DNA from 3 places in the Streptococcus sp. oral taxon 431 genome. Region 3 is predicted to be linked to each of the others. Evidence: predicted binding sites of a transcription regulator. Region 3 holds the regulator's gene; each other region holds the start of a gene.
What was found. Region 3 encodes CtsR, which represses protease genes until heat stress. Its sites were predicted from a motif close to TTGGTCAAAAAAGGTCAAANA; they were not measured.
Positions count from the first base shown of each region.

Region 1: the regulator CtsR is predicted to act here: its motif matches at 3,184-3,204, upstream of clpP (ATP-dependent Clp protease proteolytic subunit ClpP).
Region 2: the regulator CtsR is predicted to act here: its motif matches at 2,375-2,395, upstream of AXE83_RS03810 (ATP-dependent Clp protease ATP-binding subunit).

Region 1 covers NZ_CP014264.1:1,631,914-1,637,189, reverse strand. Annotated here, with positions in the region: gene AXE83_RS07740 (NAD(P)/FAD-dependent oxidoreductase) at 1-137, opposite strand, end outside; gene AXE83_RS07735 (DegV family protein) at 365-1,210, opposite strand; gene AXE83_RS07730 (TetR/AcrR family transcriptional regulator) at 1,335-1,892, shown strand; gene AXE83_RS07725 (deoxycytidylate deaminase) at 1,911-2,378, shown strand; gene upp (uracil phosphoribosyltransferase) at 2,468-3,097, shown strand; gene clpP (ATP-dependent Clp protease proteolytic subunit ClpP) at 3,270-3,860, shown strand; gene AXE83_RS07710 (YlbG family protein) at 3,936-4,205, shown strand; gene AXE83_RS07705 (ABC transporter substrate-binding protein) at 4,294-5,276, shown strand, end outside.
Region 2 covers NZ_CP014264.1:798,828-804,103, forward strand. Annotated here, with positions in the region: gene AXE83_RS03810 (ATP-dependent Clp protease ATP-binding subunit) at 82-2,334, opposite strand; gene AXE83_RS03815 (DUF1797 family protein) at 2,731-2,961, opposite strand; gene AXE83_RS03820 (amino acid ABC transporter permease) at 3,157-3,840, shown strand; gene AXE83_RS03825 (amino acid ABC transporter ATP-binding protein) at 3,840-4,574, shown strand; gene AXE83_RS03830 (bifunctional methylenetetrahydrofolate dehydrogenase/methenyltetrahydrofolate cyclohydrolase) at 4,870-5,276, shown strand, end outside.
Region 3 covers NZ_CP014264.1:2,059,880-2,065,155, reverse strand. Annotated here, with positions in the region: gene AXE83_RS09660 (hypothetical protein) at 1-222, shown strand, start outside; gene AXE83_RS09655 (hypothetical protein) at 372-626, shown strand; gene AXE83_RS09650 (hypothetical protein) at 626-1,444, shown strand; gene AXE83_RS09645 (hypothetical protein) at 1,481-1,873, shown strand; gene AXE83_RS09640 (CtsR family transcriptional regulator) at 2,286-2,744, shown strand; gene AXE83_RS09635 (ATP-dependent Clp protease ATP-binding subunit) at 2,751-5,183, shown strand.

The DNA of each region.
Region 1 (5,276 bases), 430 kb from region 3:
CCAGTTCCAGATAATTTTTTTCCAAGTTTTCGATTTTTTTCGATGAGTAGTGTTTTCTGCCCATAAAAGCTACTTGAAATCGTAGCCATCATACCAGCCGGGCCTCCCCCAATTACAATAGTATCAAAATGTTTCATAAGAGTATTGTACCATAAAAAAGACGGAGGGACAGAAATCGGTAGATCAAGTTTTGCATGATAGTACCTAGTCCCGTGAATCTTTATCAAACCCGTGGCTTCTTCAAGCTTATGTATTGACAAGATGAAATTGTCAGTACAAAAGTCTACTCAGCTACAGTAGAAAAGATAACTGCTGATAAAAATTGAGGTCGGGACATTGAATCCCGACCTCTGTCTTATATAAATTAGTCAATTTCATATCCCATGAGGAGTCCACCCTCTTCTGCATAAAAACTGCAGAGGCCAGAAGTTGGGAGAACCTTAATATCAGCTTGTGGGAATTTTTCACGCAAGAGTTCTGAGAGCTGTTGGCAGAATTTATCATTACTGCGGTGAGCCATGACGATACGCCCACCAGCGTAGCCAGCCTTGATTAACTCTTCATAGGCAGCTTGAAGAGATTTTTTAGCACCACGAGCCTTTTGGAGGAGTTCCAAGGTTCCAGTTTCACTTGCTTCTCCAACCATACGAATATTGAGGAGCCCAACAACTGTACCGATCAGTTTACTCAAGCGACCATTCTTAACCAGATTATCAACCTTAGCGAGAACGAACAATAACTTAGTTTTTTCTTGGTAAGCAGTAATAGCATTAACCACTTCTTCAAAAGAAAGTCCTTGGTCAATCAAATCATTGATTTTCTCAACGATTAGATCAACTTCCCCACCAGCAGACAAGCTGTCAATAACATGAATCTGAGTATCAGGATGTTCTTCGAGATAGAGATTCTTAGCTAATTGAGCGCTGTTTTGACTACCAGAAAGAGTTCCGGTAATGGTCACTACAAAAATATGTTTTGCCCCTTCAAATGCTCGCAAGTAATCATCAGGACTAGGACAAGCTGATTTTGAAGCTTCAGAAGTTGCATACATGGTTTCCATCATTTTGTCAATATCAAGACTAGCATCATCAATAAAGACTTGATCAGCCACTTGAATGGTTAAAGGAACACTGATGAATTCAGTATCAATTGCTGGATTTGCCAGTTGATGATAATCACAACCAGAATCTGCCACAATCTTCCAAGTCATAGAAATTCTCCATCTTTGTCACTTATACATTGACAAAGGTTCTGTCTTTTTTTACAATTATATCATGAAAAATCTTAAAACAAAAGTCTCGTCACTCTGTTGTCACAAGTAGAAAGGAAGTGTTATGGCCGAACGAAGAATTTCTGAAAATTCGCTTGAAAATCTCAGAAAATCCAATCAAGAATCCAATTTACTGACCAGAGAAGCTATCGAAACAGCTCTCTTACAACTTTTGGAGAAAAAGGAATTAACAAAGATTAGCATTTCCGAATTGGTAAAACGAGCTGGTGTTTCCCGTGCGGCCTTTTATCGAAACTATGACTCCAAAGAAGAGATTTTAGAAAGTGTCTTTAAACGAAGCGTCCATAACATTATGGAGCAATTGAGTCATTACGATGTTAAAACGGACCTCTATCTGGTTTGGGTTCGCCTCTTTAGAGAAGCCAAGAAAGAGGCGAAGGTTATTCAGCTTGCCTTGGACTACCACTTGGAAAAAATCTTTGTGCAAGCCATGCAAGAATTTTTAGAAAAATACTATGGAAAATCAAAAGGAGTCAGCTCTTACTTGCATTCTTTTTGGAGTTCTGCCATCGTATCAGTTTTGCTTAAATGGATTAAGGATGGAATGAAGGTTCCTGCTGAAAAAATTGCAGATTTACGCCTACCATTTTTCAAAAAATAAACCAAGAGGAGAGAAGATATGACAGAAAAAAGACTGGCTTGGGATGAGTATTTTGCTGCTCAAGCTCTATTAATTGCCAATCGTTCAACCTGTAAACGCGCTAAGGTAGGAGCTGTTTTAGTCAAGGATAATAAGGTGATTTCAACAGGATACAATGGTTCTGTATCAGGAACGGAGCACTGTATTGACCACGACTGTCTGGTGATTGAGGGCCACTGTGTGCGCACTCTTCATGCAGAGGTAAATGCTATACTACAAGGAGCCGAACGTGGCGTTCCAAAAGGATTTACAGCCTACGTTACACATTTTCCATGCCTCAACTGCACCAAGCAATTGCTTCAGGTAGGTTGTGAGCGTGTCGTGTATATCAATCAATACCGTATGGATGACTACGCCCAGTATCTCTATCGTGAAAAAGGTACCGAGTTGACCCATTTATCGCTAGAGACAGTACAAGCAGCTCTTCAAGAAGCAGATTTGATTTAGAAATTATAAAAAAATAGATGGTTTAGAAGGATTTTTAAACCATTTTTTGATATAATAAGAAGAATAAATTGAAAGAAGGAATTCAGAAAATGGGAAAACTTGAAGTCATTAATCATCCACTCATTCAACACAAATTGTCAATCTTGCGTCGCACAGACACTTCTACAAAAGCTTTTCGTGAGTTAGTAGATGAAATTGCTATGTTGATGGGATATGAAGTGCTTCGTGATCTTCCGCTTGAAGACGTTGAAATCGAAACACCTATCACAAAAACAGTCCAAAAACAATTGGCTGGTAAAAAATTGGCAATTGTTCCAATCTTGCGTGCGGGTATCGGGATGGTCGATGGGCTGTTGAGCTTGGTTCCAGCAGCCAAAGTTGGACATATTGGTATGTACCGTGACGAAGAAACTCTTCAACCAGTAGAATACTTGGTTAAATTACCTGAAGATATCGACCAACGTCAAATTTTTGTGGTTGACCCTATGCTTGCAACAGGTGGTTCTGCAATCTTGGCTGTTGATTCCCTCAAAAAACGTGGAGCATCAAACATCAAATTTGTCTGCCTTGTATCTGCTCCAGAAGGTGTAAAAGCTCTTCAAGAAGCTCACCCAGATGTAGAAATCTTTACAGCAGCTTTGGATGAACGCTTGAACGAACATGGCTATATCGTTCCAGGTCTTGGTGACGCTGGAGACCGTTTGTTCGGAACTAAGTAAAATTCTAAGCTTACCCTAAAACTGTTCATTAGTTTTAGTCTAGAAAGGAGGTTGAATTTTTGTGTCTGTTTTTAGGATAGAGCAAAAATTTGACCTTTTTTGACCAAAAAGATATAATAGTCCTGTATCAAGTCGCTTGACTAGGAAATTTAGAAATCAGAAGGAGAAATGAATGATTCCTGTAGTTATTGAACAAACAAGTCGTGGAGAACGTTCATACGACATTTACTCACGTCTTTTAAAAGATCGTATCATTATGTTGACTGGACCAGTCGAAGACAATATGGCAAACTCAGTTATCGCCCAATTGCTTTTCTTGGATGCCCAAGATAGTACAAAAGATATCTACCTTTATGTGAATACTCCAGGTGGTTCTGTATCAGCTGGTTTAGCAATCGTTGATACTATGAACTTTATCAAGGCAGATGTCCAAACCATTGTTATGGGGATGGCTGCTTCAATGGGAACAATCATCGCTTCAAGTGGAGCAAAGGGCAAACGTTTCATGCTTCCAAATGCCGAATACATGATTCACCAACCGATGGGTGGTACAGGCGGTGGTACACAGCAAACAGATATGGCGATTGCTGCTGAACACTTGCTTAAAACTCGTAAGACTTTGGAGCAAATTCTTGCAGATAATTCTGGTAAATCAGTTGAGCAAATCCATGCAGATGCTGAACGTGATTACTGGATGAGCGCTCAAGAAACTCTTGACTACGGTTTTATTGACGAAATTATGGCTAATAATTCTTTGAATTAAACTACTAAAGCAAGCTCGACTGAGCTTGCTTTTTTTGATATAATAGTAAGAAGATTGTTAGAAGGAAGTTGTAATATGTTTCAAAAAGAGAATCGGTCTGGTCTGATTATCTACCTATACTATAATCGTGATGCAAAAAAAATCGATAATTATGGTGATATTTGTTACCACTCAAAAAAACACCGTTATCTGCAACTTTATGTCCCAACAGAAGAAGTGGAAGAACTGGTTAGCCGTTTAGGAAAAGAGAAATTTGTCAAAAAAGTGAGACGATGTCATATCCAAGAATTGGAAACTCCCTTTGTTGGTAGTCTCTACAGAAATAACGAAAACGTTATCATGTAAAAATTCAGATAAATGTGTTGACAATTTTCTGATAATTCGGTATATTCTTAACATGTAATTTAAATTAAGAAATTAAAAGGAGATAAACATGAAGAAAAAATTTGCCTTGTCACTTGTAGCTCTTGCAAGTGTGGCTGTTTTAGCAGCTTGTGGAGAAGTGAAGTCAGGAGCTTCAAACTCAACTGGTAACCCAGTGGATGAGAAAGTCGTTAAAATTGGTTTCAACTTTGAAGAAACTGGTGCTGTAGCATCTTACGGTACATCTGAACAAAAAGGTGCCCAACTTGCAGTTGATGAAATTAACGCAGCAGGTGGTATCGATGGAAAACAAATCGAAGTAGTAGACAAAGATAACAAATCTGAAACTGCTGAAGCTGCTTCAGTTTCAACAAACCTTGTTACTCAATCTAAAGTAGCAGCTATCGTAGGACCTGCAACTTCAGGTGCAACTGCAGCAGCAGTAGCAAATGCTACACAAGCTGGAGTTCCATTGATTTCTCCAAGTGCTACTCAAGATGGTTTGACAAAAGGTCAAGATTTCCTTTTCATCGGAACATTCCAAGATAGCTTCCAAGGGAAAATCATTTCTAACTATGTTACAAACAAGTTGAACGCTAAGAAAGTAGTCTTATATACAGATAACTCAAGTGACTACGCTAAAGGAATTGCAAAATCATTCCGTGATTCATTCTCAGGCGAAATCGTAGCAGATGAAACATTTGTATCAGGTGACACTGACTTCCAAGCAGCTTTGACAAAAATCAAAGATAAAGACTTTGATGCAATCGTATTGCCTGGTTACTACACAGAAGCTGGTAAAATTGTAAACCAAGCTCGTGGTATGGGAATTGATAAACCAATCATTGGTGGTGATGGATTCAACGGTGCAGAGTTTGTTCAACAAGCAACAGCTGAACGCGCATCAAATATCTACTTCATCTCAGGATTCTCAACTACTGTAGAGGTTTCAGATAAAGCAAAAGCCTTCCTTGAAGCTTACCGTGCAAAATACAACGAAGATCCTTCAACATTTTCAGCTCTTGCTTATGACTCAGTTTACCTTGTAGCTAA
Region 2 (5,276 bases), 920 kb from region 3:
TCCTTTATGTGTGCGCTTTCTTACTATAATAGTAAAGAATGCTCTTACTGTCAAGTAAGAACATTCTTTTAGTATGTGGAATTAGTCATTTGAGTCAACTGTTTCCAATTTATTTTTTGATTTAATCATGATTTTACCATTGCTAGTCATGACGGCTTTGAGGTTTTTCTCGCTTGGATTTTCAAGGTAGTAGTCCGTAATTGCATCTTCGATATAATCTTGGATTGTACGACGGAGTGGGCGAGCTCCCATTTTTGGATCATAACCAAGGTCTACAAGTTTTTCCTTAACCTTATCTGTCACATCTAAATGGATGTTATTACTTGAGAGTCGTTTATTGACATCATCTAACATGAGGTCAACGATTTGAAGGAGATTTTCCTTGCTGAGAGCCTTGAATTCGATAATGCCATCAAAACGGTTCATAAATTCTGGACTAAAGAAGTTGCCTAATTCCCCAAGGACAGAGTTGGTACGGCCTTCTCTAGCAGCTCCAAAACCAACACTAGCTTCTGCCTTACCTGTACCTGCATTTGAGGTCATAATAATGATAGCGTCCTTGAAGCTAACAGTGCGACCTTGACCATCCGTTAAACGACCATCGTCCAAGACTTGGAGGAACATATGCATAACATCTGGATGGGCTTTTTCAACTTCGTCTAGGAGGATCAGTGAGTAGGGGTTACGACGAACTTTTTCAGTCAATTGTCCAGCTTCATCATAGCCTACGTATCCCGGAGGGGCACCAACGAGTTTAGCAACGCTGTGTTTTTCCATGTATTCACTCATATCAAAGCGAATCATGCTATCAGCAGAACCAAAGAGTTCGATGGCCAGTTGTTTAGAAAGTTCTGTTTTACCGACACCGGTAGGACCAACAAAGAGGAAGCTACCGATTGGACGGTTTGGAGTACCGAGTCCGACACGGTTACGACGGATAGCCTTAGCGATCTTATCAACTGCATCATCTTGACCAATAACATGAGCCTTGAGGTCATCTGCTAGGTTGATAAGTTGAGACTGTTCTTTTTCTTTCAAATCACCAACTGGGATATTAGTCTTTTGCTCGATGATGTGTTCGATTGTTTTTTCACTGATGATTGGGGTATCCTGATCCGTTACCTTGGTCTTTTGCATTTCCTTATATTTGGCAATCTGGTCACGGAAGTAGGCTGCTTTTTCAAAATCTTCGTCTCGAGTTGCTTGAGCCTTGAGATTTTCCGCTTCGATTAAGCGTTGGTCGATGACCTTAGGATCTACAAAATTCAAGGTTAAGTTCATCTTTGAACCAGCTTCATCTAGAAGGTCAATAGCCTTGTCTGGCAAGAAACGGTCTTGGATGTAGCGATTAGAAAGAGTAGCGGCCGCTTCGATAGCCCCATCAGTATAATGAACGTGGTGATAATCTTCGTATTTCTTTTGAATACCCTTAAGAATAATAATGGTTTCTTCAACAGTTGGTTCGTCAACTTTAACAGGTTGCATACGACGTTCAAGGGCAGCATCTTTTTCGATGATGCGGTATTCATTGAGGGTAGTAGCACCAACTAGTTGTAGTTCGCCACGAGCAAGAGCTGGTTTTAGGATATTGCCTGCATCCATATTCCCTTCTCCTGCTGAACCAGCACCGACAATTTCATGAATTTCGTCAATGAAGAGAATAACATCCTCGCGCTCACGAATTTCTTCCATGAGTTTTTGCATGCGCTCTTCAAACTGACCTCGGATACCTGTTCCTTGAACAAGGCTAACGACATCTAAGCGGATGACTTCTTTACCTTGAAGCTTATGGGGAACATTACCGTCAACAATTTTCTGAGCTAAACCTTCGACAACAGCTGTCTTACCAACACCGGGCTCACCGATGAGGACAGGGTTGTTTTTTGTTCTGCGGTTGAGGATTTCAATGACACGGATAATCTCTTCGTCACGGCCAATTACAGGGTCAATATTTCCACGACGGGCAATCTCAGTGATATTGATACCATATTCATCCAAGAGTCCTTTTTCCTGGATTGGTGGTGGTGTTTGAGCAGGACCACGATTTTGGGCACCATAGCCACCATTTCCACCGTATCCACCCCCTGACTGAGTTGGGGGGATATTGTTGTTATTAGAAGAAGGTCTAAAGTTGTTGAGATCGTTAAAGAAGTCTCCAAAGGGATCAAAATCACGGTTGTTTAAATCTGTAATGCCCTTGAACAAGCTATTGTTAGGATCTGTTTTGATAATTTTGTAGCAATTTTGGCAAAGATCGATTTGCTTTTGTTGCCCATTGAGATTGGTATAAAGATGAATCGTTGAGTCATTGATTTTACAGTTTTGACAGAGCATACCGCCACCTCATTTCTTTCTTAGTCTTGACTAAATCTAAAAGGTCAAAAATAGTCAAACAAGTATATAATTTAATTATATCATGATTATTGGGCAATTCAAGTAAAAAGATTGGATACTAGCACTATAAATAGTAGAGCGCTAATCATGATAAAATCTTGATAGTAAGAAAAAAATCCTATTTGTCATACAAAAAGGATTCTCGTTTGTGAAAGGCGGTGGGACAGAAATCGATAGACAAAGTCTCGATTTCGTAGTCCCAGCCCCGCGAAGATGATTAGGAGTTTTGGGAGTCTAAAAGACGAACGAAAAGTCTAATCAGCTACCGCGTCAAAGTTTGATTGCTAATAAAAAGTGAGGCCGGGATCTTTTGTCCCAACCTCTGTATATCTATTATTAGTATAGAAGTTCGTAAATTTCCATCGCAATCAAGTCGATGCTGTCAAAAGTATATGTTTCACGAGCTTCAACATCACGAAGTGTAAAGATTGGGCCATTTTCTTCATCATGGTTAAAAGCAACTTCAGCTACAACAACTCCCTCGCGCTCAAAGTTACGTTTTAAGTTACCACCATCTTTTGTCATTGCTTCTAGGCGGTTGATGATTCTAACCAAATGTGATTCCATTTTGATTCTCCTCCATTTCTTATCGTTACTATTTTACCATAAAGAGTATCCACTTGACTAGAAAAAACTAAGATTTCTCGCTATTTCTGTTTTCTTTGAAATTTTATTGAAAATAAAAGGAAAAAGATTGCATTTTTATTCAAAACATGTTATACTCATACAAGTTTTAAGTTAGAATTAGAAAGTAGTGGATTTATGAATTTTTCTTTTTTACCTAAATATCTGCCATATTTTAATTATGGTGCTCTCGTAACGGTCTTGATTTCGGTTTTTGTTGTCTTTTTGGGGACAATTTTAGGGATAGTCTTGGCTTTTGCTCAACGTTCTAAAATGAAGCCCTTAGCTTGGCTTGCCAATGTTTATATTTGGATTTTCCGTGGAACACCTATGATGGTACAGATCATGATTGCTTTTGCTCTTATGCACATCAATGCTCCGACAATTCAGATTGGTGTTTTGGGAGTTGATTTTTCACGTTTGATTCCAGGGATTATCATTATCTCTATGAATAGTGGTGCCTATGTGTCAGAAATAGTTCGTGCTGGTATCAATGCAGTACCTAAAGGGCAATTAGAGGCGGCTTACTCTCTAGGGATTCGTCCTAAAAATGCTATGCGCTATGTCATCTTGCCACAGGCTATCAAGAATATCTTGCCAGCCTTGGGGAATGAGTTTATTACCATTATCAAGGATAGTTCACTCTTATCAGCAATCGGTGTCATGGAATTGTGGAATGGAGCTACTACGGTGTCAACAACCACCTACCTACCTTTAACTCCACTCTTATTTGCGGCCTTTTACTACTTGATTATGACCTCTATCTTGACACTAGCCTTGAAAGCTTTTGAAAATCGTATGGGACAAGGAGATAAGAAATAATGACTGAAACGCTAATTAAAATTGAAAACCTTCATAAAAGCTTTGGAAAGAATGAAGTTTTAAAAGGGATTGATCTTGAAATTAAAAAAGGTGAAGTGGTAGTAATTATCGGACCATCTGGTAGCGGTAAGTCAACCCTCCTTCGCTCTATGAATCTCCTCGAAGAGGCGACAAAAGGCAAGGTCATCTTTGAAGGAGTGGATATTACGGATAAGAAAAATGACCTCTTTGCCATGCGTGAAAAGATGGGAATGGTATTCCAACAGTTCAATCTCTTCCCAAATATGACAGTGAAGGAAAACATCACGCTTTCTCCTATCAAGACCAAAGGGGAAAGTAAGGAAGTTGCTGAGAAGAGAGCGCATGAGCTCTTGGAAAAGGTTGGTCTACCAGATAAGGCATATGCTTATCCACAAAGTTTGTCTGGTGGACAGCAACAACGTATCGCTATCGCTCGTGGTCTTGCCATGGAACCAGATGTCCTACTCTTTGATGAACCGACTTCTGCCCTAGACCCAGAAATGGTAGGGGAAGTACTAGCAGTTATGCAAGAACTTGCTAAGTCAGGAATGACCATGGTCATCGTGACGCATGAGATGGGCTTTGCGCGTGAGGTAGCAGACCGTGTCATCTTTATGGCTGACGGTGTTGTTGTCGAAGACGGAACTCCAAAGCAAGTCTTTGAACAAACCCAAGAACAAAGAACCAAGGATTTCTTGAGTAAGGTTTTGTAAGAATATCGTAATTTAGAGAGAGTGGGACAGAAATCGGTAATTCGTTAGAATTTGATTTCGTCGTCCCACCTCCGCACAGTTGAGAAGGACTGTAAAAGCTGATGAAATCAGCGTAGTAGAGCCCACTCAACCACTGCGTCTTGCTCAACAATCCAAAGACAATTGAGAGGCTAGGACTTTTGTCTCAGCCTCTTTCTTATAGTTTCAGACTATAAGGTCTCTTAGGTAAGAAGTGTTAGAGGGACAAGTATATTTTTGATATAATAGAAGATATTTGTTAGAAAAGAGAAAACACATGACACAGATTATTGATGGGAAGGCCTTGGCGGCCAAGTTACAGGGACAATTGGCTGAAAAGACTGCGAAATTGAAAGAAGAGACAGGCTTGGTGCCTGGTTTGGTCGTTATTTTAGTCGGAGAAAATCCAGCCAGCCAAGTTTACGTTCGTAACAAGGAACGTTCAGCTATTGCAGCAGGATTCCAGAGTGAAGTTGTGCGAGTTCCTGAAATAATTACCCAAGAGGAATTGTTGGATTTGATTGCCAAATACAATCAAGATCCAGCTTGGCATGGGATTTTGGTTCAATTGCCTTTACCAAAACACATCGATGAAGAGGCTGTTCTACTAGCCATTGATCCAGAAAAGGATGTGGATGGTTTTCATCCGCTCAACATGGGACGTCTTTGGTCTGGTCACCCAGT
Region 3 (5,276 bases):
AATCGTCTTAGTAGCATTGAAAATAAGAATTATATTTCTAAAGAACAGACGCAAAGTATTGAGGATGAAATCCGTGACTTACAAACAAACTTTACCACTAAAGGCACTACAGGATTTAATTTTTATTCCTACGAAATCAAAGGCGACAATCTTCGTGATGCAATGAATTGCTTCAAGGAGTTTGAAGCGTATAAATTGATTTTAAACTACAATAAAAAATAATAAAATCTTCAATAGAAATATAAATGTATAAGAAACTCACAGCTGAGAGTAGGGGGGCTACCCCCCTCCCCCTCGGTGCTCCCGGACTTCACGCCATCACTGTACGTATTTTCTCGCGAGCGAGAAAGAAAAAAAAGGAGTAAATAGGATTGAATGAAACCACTTTAACTAGAAAATGCTCCAAGTGTCATGATATCAAAGAATTATCTAGTGAAAACTTTTATAGAAAGCATTCAGACAAGAAAGGTTTCTCAAAAGTTTGTAAGGTATGTAATAAAAAGAAAGACGCAGAGCGTTACCAAAAGAAAAAAGACAAGATATTGACCCAAAAGAAACGATACTATAGGCGGCAGAAAGAGCGCCAAAATGAAAAAGGCAGTTTACTGGAAGGAGGTGAAAAGTAATGGGAGATATATTCCCAAGTCTACTCCAGAAAATCAAGGCAGAATTTGACAAAGCTAGACTTGATAGTGAGATTCTGGAAGAGTTACTAGATAAGCTAGAAGATAATAAAGCTAATTATCTGGATGCCAATCAATATGCAATAGAAGTTGGTGAAATACTCTCAAAAGTTTTAGGAGCTTACTTAAGTAATGAAAGCCTACCAGATGGTAAGATGTACTATAATATTGCTAAACGATTGCTAGAAGATGTTTTAGATCGAAACTATGACCTTGTAAGCGAATATACTGAAAAAGTTCAAGAAGATTTAAACTTTAGGGCTAACCTTCGCATTCCTTCTCAAGTTCCTGAGTTGAACCAAGCTAGGATTGACGGCTTAGTAAATCGTTTAGCTAGTGAAGATGATTTTGAAGCTGTAAAATGGTTGGTGGGTGAAACAATTGTTAATTTTACGCAAAGTATTGTAGATGATACGATTCAAAAAAATGTGGTATTTCAGTATAAAGCAGGACTTAGCCCTAAAATTACTAGGCGAACAGCTGGAAAGTGTTGTAAGTGGTGTCAAGAATTGGAAGGCAGTTATAAATATCCTTCCGTTCCTCATGATATTTATAGACGTCATAGTAATTGTAGGTGTACCGTTGAATATTATCCGCAAGATGGTAGACGGCAGAATGTACATACCAGAAAATGGAGTAATATCAATCAAGAAGAAGTGGAACGTCGGAAACAGATAGGTATAGAGTCCGCTGAGGAACGTAAAAGAAAACGAGATGAAAGGATTGCAAAGTTTGGGAATCCTAGAAGAAGATTAAGATAGGCATGAGTTATAGGAGTAGAAAGGTTGTCGTTGAAAATGGAGCTGGATAAGTTTAAAACGATGATGAACGTCAGAAAGCGGATGACTAACTTTCTAAGATTCCAGAGGATGGCAGGGAGTGAAAACCAAGTTACAATAGATGAAGAGGCTTGGAAACTTGTCTTACCTGATCAGTGGAATTTGACTAGTAAGCATGAAAAAGCAATTAGAGAAAGTCTAGAAACATTTGCCCATGATATCAATAAGATAGAGAACGAACGTGCTAGAAAGTGTTTTATCATTCATTATTGTTACATGAGGAAGAAAACAGTAAGTGAATGTTTAGAAATTGCTGGGACAAAATCCACTAATTATCACAGATACAAACAGATAGCTGTCTTAAACTTTGCGAAAATCCACCAGAACGGAGAGTTAGAAGCGTATAAGTAGACAATTGTAGGCAAAGGCTTCATGTTTGCCCCCTATTTTGTTCTGTTTCATACTGGACAACTAAAACACTATGGATAAACTAGAAGCCCTTAGAAATGAATCTAAGGGTTTTTAGATTTTCAAATATATAGGTTGCTGATAGTATGGTATAATGGTATCAGGTAATAAAAAAAGCACGTTTGACCGTGCTAGTTTCTTGCCTGCTGAACTCGTCAATATATACGCCCTTTTTAGGGCTCTTTTTTGTGGACTTTTTTAGGGACTTTCAAGAAAAACTAAGGCGATTTAATGCCTAAATGTTTTTAAAGAAAGTCAGTATTTTCAAGGGCTGAGCCCTAAAAATTTGACTTATAGAGTGTTAAATGATAGTATAGTCAAAGATAGTCAAGGTTTAAAGAGAGGTGGGTTTGTTATGAGACTTAAAAATACATCAGATCATATTGAGGCCTACATCAAGGCAATTTTAGATCAATCTGGTATTGTGGAGTTGCAACGGAGTCAGTTGGCAGATACTTTCCAGGTTGTTCCTAGTCAGATTAACTATGTGATTAAGACTCGTTTTACAGAAAGCAGGGGATACTTGGTTGAAAGTAAGCGTGGTGGTGGTGGCTACATTCGAATAGGACGGATTGAATTCTCAAACCACCATGAAATGCTCCGCGATTTACTGTATTCGGTGGGCGAAGAAGTCAGCCTAGTTATCTTTGAAGATGTTTTAAGACTCTTGTTTGAACAGGATTTAGTGACTCGTCAGGAGATGAATCTATTACTAGCAATGGCGACAGACCGAGTTCTAGGTGAGGATGCCAATCTTATCCGTGCCAATATGCTCCGACAGTTATTACAAGAGGTAGATAGAAAAGGAAAATAGAACTAAATGAAATATTCAAAAGCATTGACAGAATGTATAGACAGTGCCTTTCTGGTCGCAAGTCATTTTGGAGCAGAATACCTAGAGTCTTGGCACCTATTGATTGCTATGGCCAATCATAGTTACAGTGTAGCTGGGGCAACTTTAAACGAATTTCCATATGAGATTGATCGTCTGGAGGAAGTTGCTGTAGAGCTGACTGAAACAAAGTATAGCGATAAGGAAAATTATCAGGAGTTGCCTTTTTCACACCGTTTGAAGGTATTGTTGTTGGAAGCAGAGCACGTTGCTTCTGTCGTTCATGCCAAGGTTTTAGGAACAGAGCACGTGCTTTATGCTATCTTACATGATGGCAATGCCTTAGCTACTCGCATTCTAGAAAAAGCGGGATTTTCTTACGAAGATCAGAAGGATCAGGTCAAGATTGCTGGACTTCGTCGTAGTCTTGAAGCGCGTGCTGGTTGGACTAGAGATGATTTGAAGGCCCTTCGTCAACGCCATCGTACGGTAGCGGACAAGCAAAATTCTATGGCTAATATGATGGGCATGCCACAGACCCCAAGTGGAGGTTTGGAAGATTATACGCATGACCTTACGGAGCAAGCTCGCTCAGGTAAATTGGAACCAGTCATCGGGCGTGACCAAGAAATCTCTCGTATGATTCAAATTCTGAGTCGTAAGACCAAAAATAATCCGGTCCTAGTTGGAGATGCGGGTGTGGGTAAAACAGCTTTGGCACTTGGTCTTGCACAACGTATTGCCAATGGAGATGTGCCAAATGAAATGGCAAAGATGCGAGTTCTAGAGCTTGATTTGATGAATGTGGTTGCGGGAACTCGTTTCCGTGGTGATTTTGAAGAACGTATGAACAATATCATCAAAGATATTGAGGAAGATGGAAAGGTCATCCTCTTTATCGATGAGCTGCATACCATTATGGGTTCAGGAAGTGGGATTGATTCGACCTTGGATGCGGCCAATATCCTAAAACCTGCCTTGGCACGTGGAACTCTGAGAACTGTCGGTGCGACCACTCAGGAAGAGTATCAAAAGCACATCGAAAAAGACGCAGCCCTTTCTCGTCGTTTTGCTAAAGTGATGATTGAGGAGCCAAGTTTAGCAGATAGTATGGCTATTTTGCAGGGCTTGAAAGCAACTTATGAGAAGCACCACCATGTCCAAATTACAGACGATGCAGTCGAAACAGCTGTCAAAATGGCACATCGTTATTTGACGAGTCGTCATTTGCCAGACTCAGCAATCGATCTTTTGGATGAAACGGCAGCAACAGTGCAAAATAAATCGAAACACGCTAAACAAGATGAGTCAGGTTTAACACCAGCTGATAAGGCCTTGATGGATGGTAAATGGAAGCAAGCTGCTCAACTCATTGCAAAAGAACAGGAAGTACCTGTTTATAAAGATTTGGTGACAGAATCAGATATTTTGACCACCTTGAGTCGCTTGTCAGGTATTCCAGTTCAAAAATTGACCCAAACAGATGCCAAGAAGTATCTCAATCTTGAAGCTGAACTGCATAAACGTGTTATCGGACAGGAACAAGCTGTATCTAGTATCAGTCGTGCCATTCGCCGAAATCAATCGGGTATTCGCAATAACAAACGTCCAATTGGCTCCTTTATGTTCCTAGGATCAACAGGTGTTGGTAAGACAGAATTGGCCAAGGCCTTGGCGGAAGTTCTCTTTGATGATGAGTCTGCTCTTATCCGCTTTGACATGAGTGAATATATGGAGAAATTTGCAGCCAGTCGTCTCAATGGAGCTCCTCCAGGTTATGTAGGTTATGAAGAAGGCGGGGAGTTGACTGAGAAGGTTCGCAACAAACCATACTCAGTCTTGCTCTTTGACGAGGTAGAAAAGGCTCACCCAGACATCTTTAACGTGCTCTTGCAAGTCTTGGATGATGGTGTCTTGACAGATAGTAAAGGTCGTAAGGTTGACTTCTCCAATACCATTATCATCATGACTTCAAACCTTGGTGCGACAGCGCTTCGTGATGACAAGACAGTTGGTTTTGGAGCTAAGGACATTCGCTTTGACCAAGAAAATATGGAAAAACGTATGTTTGAGGAGTTGAAAAAGGCTTATCGTCCAGAGTTTATCAATCGTATTGATGAGAAGGTAGTCTTCCATAGCTTGTCAAGTCAAGATATGCAAGAAGTAGTTAAGATTATGGTCAAACCATTGATTGCTAGTCTTGCAGAAAAAGGAATTGACTTGAAACTCCAAGCATCTGCCCTTAAACTTCTAGCTCAGCAAGGCTATGATCCAGAGATGGGGGCTCGTCCACTTCGTAGAACCCTACAAACGGAAGTGGAAGACAAACTTGCAGAGCTTCTCCTTAAAGGTGAATTGGAAGCTGGCAAGACTCTGAAGATTGGTGTCAAAGCTGGTCAATTAAAATTTGAGATTGTTTAAAAATGTGAGGTTGGAACAGATTGTTTCAGCCTCTTTTTTTGGAAAGTTGTTACTCAAATAAGCATTTGAATTGTACATTTAGTTTAAGGAGTT